2 regions of the Peribacillus sp. N1 genome follow, and region 1 is predicted to be linked to the other one. Evidence: a T-box and tRNA genes for the amino acid it is inferred to sense, from the RefSeq annotation. Region 1 holds a T-box; the other holds one or more tRNA genes.

Region 1 (3,423 bases):
GTTACGCCGTTCTTCATAATGGCCGTTTGTATTACCTGATGCCCTGGCTCAATAATGAGGGGGACGGGGAGCGCGATGAAAAACATAAGCAAATGTTCAGGGAGCTTGCTCGGATGCATACACTTTCCGTTAAGGAAATACAAGTGGATATTGAGGAAAGGGAAGCCCATTATGAGCGGACGCTTGATGCCTGGAATAACGAGAAGGACTTTATGGATGAGTATATTGTCAGCTGTGAAAAGAAGTGGTATATGTCTCCATTCGAAATGACGGTTTGTTCTTTCTACACTGATATTTCACAGGCGCTGAAGTACTCGATCAAGAAGTTTGAAACCTGGTATGAAAAAACGAAGGATAGTGAAAAGGTGCGAACCGTGGTCACGCACGGAAAGGTTTCTTTGAAGCATTTCGTTTATGATGAGCGGGGGTATGGCTACTTCATCAATTTTGAGAATTCGAATACGGCTCCGCCGCATTTCGATTTACTGCCATTTCTCGTTAAATCGGCCAGGACCTATCCTGTCCAATGCAATGACTGCGTTGACTGGCTATATAACTATTTTCGTTATTTTCCGTTGAAGGAAGAAGAATTGCTGCTCATGCAAAGTTATCTGGCATTCCCTGGATCAGCTTTGGAATTAGTGAAGAGTTATTCCGATGGCAGGGTCCATCGTTCAGAGCTTGAAAATGTTACTCAACTGCAGCGGCAATTTTGGCTTCTGAAAAATATTGAATATATGGTGATGAAAATCGAAGAGATCGAACAGCAGAAAAAGGCTGCTGCCGAGGCTGCCAAAGAAGAACAATCACCTCCAAGCTAAATATACATGATTGGATTATCTCCAGTCATGTATATTTTTTTGCTGTAAGGGAATAATTATATCCATTCGAAATATAAAGACATGGCCAGGAAAATAAATGCGATTAGCAGGAGCATATCGAAGAAAGTCGGAAAAATCAACGTGCGTAATCCTTGGAATACGATAAAGGGGACGATGAACTGCTGGCAGACACCGCGGAATTTCTTCATCCAAGGCGGTAAAGTATAGGGAGTATATCTTCGCTTCATATTATTACCTTCCTTTTTAGGACTTCTTATATTCTATGGGTGGGCAGTGGAAAAGGTGATAAAGCCGTCACATTCACTGTTCCTGGAGGATAAAATAAAGAAAACGACCTTGAATGTATCAAATGGGATGATTCCTGGGAAAGTAAGCGAAAAGATGATTGACTGGAGCCCCATATTTTTTGTACTATATACTATATGCATTCAATGAATTTACATATGAATATAAATCAATGCAAAGACCGGAAATAGTAAGATGATATGCACTTTTCAGAGAGGAAACCAAATTGGTGCGAGGTTTCCAGGAAGCAGCATCCGAAGTCGTCCGCGAGCAGTCTTCGTGAACCTCTTAGTAGCGAAGGCCGGTGAAGAGCCGTTATCCGATTTGAGAGCCGAAAGAGTTTTTTTCTTTTTCGGAAAAAAGGTGGCACCGCGAACAACTTCCTTCGTCCTTTTGTGATGATGGAAGTTTTTTTTATGCCTAAAAAGGAGGAAATGATATGGAAGAGAACCAAATTTCTATGCCGACTAAATATGATCCGCAGACGATAGAGAAAGGCCGCTACAAATGGTGGCTTGATGGAAAGTTTTTCGAAACGACGGGTGACGATAAAAAAGAACCATACACGATTGTCATCCCGCCGCCTAACGTGACAGGTAAGCTTCATCTTGGTCACGCTTGGGATACGACACTTCAAGATATTTTGACACGCATGAAAAGAATGCAGGGCTATGATGTTTTATGGTTGCCGGGCATGGACCATGCCGGTATCGCCACTCAAGCGAAAGTAGAACAGAAACTTCGTGCGGAAGGCGTGAGCCGTTATGACCTTGGACGTGAAAAATTCGTAGAAGAGACATGGAAATGGAAAGAGGAATATGCGAGCCATATCCGTGAACAATGGTCAAAGCTGGGTCTTGGACTTGATTATACACGTGAACGCTTCACTCTTGATGAGGGGCTTTCAAAAGCTGTGCGCGAAGTGTTCGTTTCGCTTTATAACAAGGGCTTGATTTATCGCGGCGAATACATCATCAACTGGGATCCATCGACGAAAACGGCTTTATCCGATATCGAGGTTATTTACAAAGATGTGCAGGGCGCATTTTACCATATGAAATATCCGTTGGTTGACGGATCAGGTGAAATCGAAATTGCCACCACCCGTCCAGAAACGATGCTTGGTGATACTGCTGTTGCTGTACATCCTGAAGATGACCGTTATAAACACTTGATCGGCAAAATGGTCCGATTGCCAATTACAGGCCGGGAAATTCCGATTGTCGGTGATGATTATGTCGATATGGAATTCGGTTCAGGCGCGGTCAAAATTACTCCGGCTCATGACCCGAATGATTTCGAAATCGGGAACCGTCACGATTTGGAGCGCATCCTTGTCATGCATGAAGATGGCTCGATGAATGAAAAGGCTGGTAAATATGAAGGCATGGACCGGTTTGAATGCCGGAAACAAATCGTCAAAGACCTTCAGGAAGAAGGAGTACTCTTCAAAATCGAAGATCACCTTCACTCAGTTGGACATTCAGAGAGAAGCGGTGCTGTTGTTGAACCATATCTTTCGACGCAATGGTTCGTTAAAATGCAGCCGCTGGCTGATGCATCCGTTGAGCTTCAAAAAGGATCCGATGAGGAAAAAGTTCATTTCGTACCGGATCGTTTCGAAAAGACGTACCTGCATTGGATGGAAAATATCCGTGACTGGTGCATTTCCCGTCAGCTTTGGTGGGGTCACCGCATTCCAGCCTGGTACCATAAAGAAACAGGTGAAGTGTATGTAGGTCACGAAGAGCCTGCGGACGCTGAAAACTGGGAACAAGATACGGATGTTCTGGATACATGGTTCAGCTCGGCATTATGGCCGTTCTCGACTATGGGCTGGCCTGACAAGGACAGTATCGATTTCCAACGTTACTATCCAACCGGGGCACTTGTGACAGGCTATGATATCATATTCTTCTGGGTATCACGGATGATTTTCCAAGCTCTTGAGTTCACGGGTGAACGACCATTTGAAGATGTGCTGATCCACGGACTCGTTCGTGACGAACAGGGGCGCAAGATGAGTAAATCGCTTGGCAATGGTGTCGATCCGATGGATGTCATCGATCAATACGGTGCCGATTCACTGCGTTACTTCTTGTCCACTGGCAGCTCGCCAGGACAGGATCTTCGTTACAGCACGGAAAAAGTGGAAGCGGTCTGGAACTTCTCCAATAAGATTTGGAACGCATCCCGTTTTGCTTTGATGAACATGAATGGCATGACTTATGACGAAATCGATTTAAGCGGTGAGAAGTCTGTAGCCGATAAATGGATCTTGACGCGCTTGAATGAA
Region 2 (3,423 bases), on a different contig from region 1:
TAAGAAATAGATATAGGAGGAATGTTTTATTTTATTAACATAACGAGTGTAGTTGAAAAGTATGCCATGATATAACGAGGAAAACTGCAATTTTCCTCATTCAGAGGAAGAAGGTTTATCCATTTCTGCACCATTTTCTTAGAGTACATTAATTTATTAGCATTTTATCTAATTCACGAACTTTATCATATGACTCCAATAGTTGTTCAGGTATTAATGTTCTCCCATAATCCCAAGCATTAGTTTCTATTTCAGATTTTAGCTTTTCTTTTTCTTCTTCGTGACCATACATTAAAATCCTTAAATCATGTTTGTTTTTCTTAAAATCTAAATAATAACCAATCATACGATAAAGAATAATTTTAACAAAGTCTTCCTCTGTCTCTTTAATTCTAATTTTCCCTTTATAACCGTTAACTTGAAGGTAATTGAATTTTATAGTATTGGTCGATACGTTATAACTCATAGGTGCACTTAGATTATTGTCAAATTCATAAATAATATCCAAATTGTGCTCATTTAATGTGTTATTAATTATCTTTTCGATATCGCTTATATAAAGCATTTAACTATCACTTCCCTTTTAAAGACTTACTTCATTATAGTAGTAGATTAAGTTATTCTTCATTTATCAATATGATAAACTGTTGAGATATTAAAATCACACAGTTAAAACCAGGAAATATTTACCATATAATACTAAAGTGGAGGGTAAGTCATACGAGAAGTATGATTAATCCCCTAATAGAACCCTTAATTGGAAAGGAATTTTACTTTTAATTACTCTTCTATACCTTCCTCCTTCTATTTATTTCACTTTAAAACTTTCTATCATTGGTTGTAATTCTTCTACCATCATTTCAAGTGAAGGGATTGTATTATACTTTTCAAGCCAAGAAACGTAATGAAGTGCTACATTAAGCGCAATATCAAAGTAGGGGACAGGTTCGTTGTAACCACACTTTCTGTGAGATGAAAATTTATCTCTGAAGTCTTTCATCGTTTGCCGATATTTTGCATAGTCTTCATGCGTCATCTTATTTTTAACATCCATCGTGAGCTGAATAAGCAAAAGGCTTTACCTACAGTTCCTTGAAATATTAATTATTACAAATAATTGTCCTGTAATGCGTTTTAATCCTTCTCTATCCGCCACCAATTGAGTAAATAATACAAAATGAACTATATTTAAAAATAAAAAAAGGCCCAAATCCCTGTTATATCAAGGATTTGAGCCTTTGGTAGTTGATGACCTGTGAGGGATTCGAACCCACGACCCCTTCCCTGTCAAGGAAGTGCTCTCCCACTGAGCTAACAAGTCGTATGTAATGACTGACTGGTTACTTAAGTACATAATTTATTATAAGTTTTTTTGTTAAAAAGTCAACGCATTATATTAAAAAAGTTTTAATTTTTTCTTATTTTATTTCCCCACTCCGCAAAACACGAACGAACATTCCCTTTTCACTTGCATATAAAACGTACGTTCGCATATAATGATAGCAAGCAAGTCAGCAAAGGAGTGACAGGGAATGAAATATATACTTCGTAAACATATGGAAGGAAATGCTCCATTGGAGATAATTTATCTCTCCGAACAAGGTAAGATCACGCAGCGGAAAATACAGGTGCTTGAAATTTATCCAGGCCATATTCACGCATTCTGTTTTCTAAGGCAGACAAAACGGACATTTAAAGTGGCCAATATCCTTTCTGCCCGCCTCATTAAGGCTAGGTTTGATAGGTCTGGCTGAAGATTGTTAATCAAGGTTCAACCGATTAACTCTTCTTCTTCCTGGATGTCCTTTTCCTGTTCGGTTAACGATTCTTCTTCATCTCTCAGACGGTGAGCTAACCTTGAGGCGGCACTCGCGGCAATGCTAGCAACGATATCATCCAGGAAGGTATGCACGATTCCTTCTTGCTTCTTATCAAGTTCGTGTATGACGCCTATTTTATTTTTATCCAAATGGCCAAAGGTCGTTACAGCAATGCTTCCGTAACCGAGCACTGCACCAAAGGCAATCGTTTCATCCACTCCGAATAGCCCTTCATCAGACTCAACAATCGATTGCAGGGGTTCTGATAGTTTTTTTTGCTCGGCCAGTTTATCCAGCTCCACACCGACTAAAATGGCATGTTGAATTTCCCTTTTCAACAGGACACGCTCAACGCTGTGGATGCATTCCTCCAGCTTTAGATCAGCTTTATACGGGAACTGCAATTCATAAACGATTTTTGCAATTGCCTCCACACTGACACCACGCTCTAATAATGTTCGTTTAGCCGCCTTCGTTACTTCCCTGCTGTGTACTTGTACATCTGCCATTTTATTCGCCACCTTTTTTATTGTATTATTTTTCTATATCCTTTTATTATAGCACCTTATTATTCAAATTTTTAGAAAATACAATGAAAATTTTCTATTCTAAAATCTTGTCACGGGAAAAAGTCGCTAGGCTATGCTAAAATAATCAAGTAAGTTGTTTTTCATTATTATTTATCATGAGGTGCGGGAGAATGAGTTTACGCAAAGGCACAATTAAAGAGTACATGTTTAAAAGCGAAGCTTTAGCAGAAGAATTGGAACTGCTTGTTTACTTACCTGCTAATTTTTCGCCACTGTATAAATATTCGCTTGTGATTGCTCAGGATGGCCGTGATTATTTTCAAATGGGTCGAATTGGTCGGGTAGCAGATGAACTGTTAGGGAACGATGAGATTGAGAATATCATCATTGTCGGCATTCCCTATAAAGACCGCTTTGACCGCAGGCGCAAATATCATCCCGACGGGGAACAGCACATTGCATACATACGTTTTCTTGCCCATGAACTTGTCCCGTTTTTAGATGATGAATTCCCTACCTATCAAATGGGACATGGTCGAACTTTGATCGGTGACTCTCTTGGCGGTACAGTTTCTTTATTGGCCGCACTAAAGTATCCGCATACATTTGGGAAATGCATCATGCAGTCGCCACTTGCCAATGAGGCAGTAATGGATGCTGTACGTAATTTTGAGGATCCGCATCTTCTCGAACTTTACCATGTGATCGGGACTGGGGAAACGGATGTTCCGACGACGGATGGCAAGAAGGCAAACTTCATAGAGCCCAACAGGGAATTGCATAAATTAATAAATCAAAAAGGATTTCCTTACTTCTATGAAGAATTTGAAGGTAATCATACCTGGAAATACTGGCAGGCAGATTTAAAACGAGCACTATTGGAAATGTTCTAACCCTCTCCTTTTGTGAAGGGTTAAAGAAAAGCATGGCCAACTATAATACAACAATAAAAAAATATCAGGAGGTATTATTTATGAAATATGGTGTTGCAATTTTCCCTTCAAAAAAACTTCAAGATTTAGCTAACTCCTATCGCAAACGGTATGATACGAAATATGCTTTCATACCACCGC

Evidence for each region. The T-box of region 1 lies ahead of ACYP5M_RS09595 (valine--tRNA ligase). A T-box ahead of a tRNA ligase gene usually reads a tRNA of that ligase, here a tRNA-Val.
Region 2: it encodes a tRNA-Val, which carries the amino acid that the T-box ahead of ACYP5M_RS09595 (valine--tRNA ligase) is inferred to sense. The anticodon was not compared.

What each region holds. Positions count from the first base shown of each region.
Region 1 covers NZ_BAAHZO010000002.1:236,242-239,664, reverse strand. Annotated here, with positions in the region: gene ysxE (spore coat protein YsxE) at 1-821, shown strand, start outside; gene ACYP5M_RS09600 (hypothetical protein) at 878-1,069, opposite strand; T-box leader at 1,296-1,523, shown strand; gene ACYP5M_RS09595 (valine--tRNA ligase) at 1,567-3,423, shown strand, end outside.
Region 2 covers NZ_BAAHZO010000005.1:9,706-13,128, forward strand. Annotated here, with positions in the region: gene ACYP5M_RS18500 (hypothetical protein) at 149-565, opposite strand; gene ACYP5M_RS18505 (hypothetical protein) at 809-1,036, opposite strand; tRNA gene ACYP5M_RS18510 (tRNA-Val) at 1,250-1,321, opposite strand; gene ACYP5M_RS18515 (hypothetical protein) at 1,533-1,754, shown strand; gene ACYP5M_RS18520 (phosphatidylglycerophosphatase A family protein) at 1,772-2,329, opposite strand; gene ACYP5M_RS18525 (alpha/beta hydrolase) at 2,521-3,243, shown strand; gene ACYP5M_RS18530 (YjcG family protein) at 3,324-3,423, shown strand, end outside.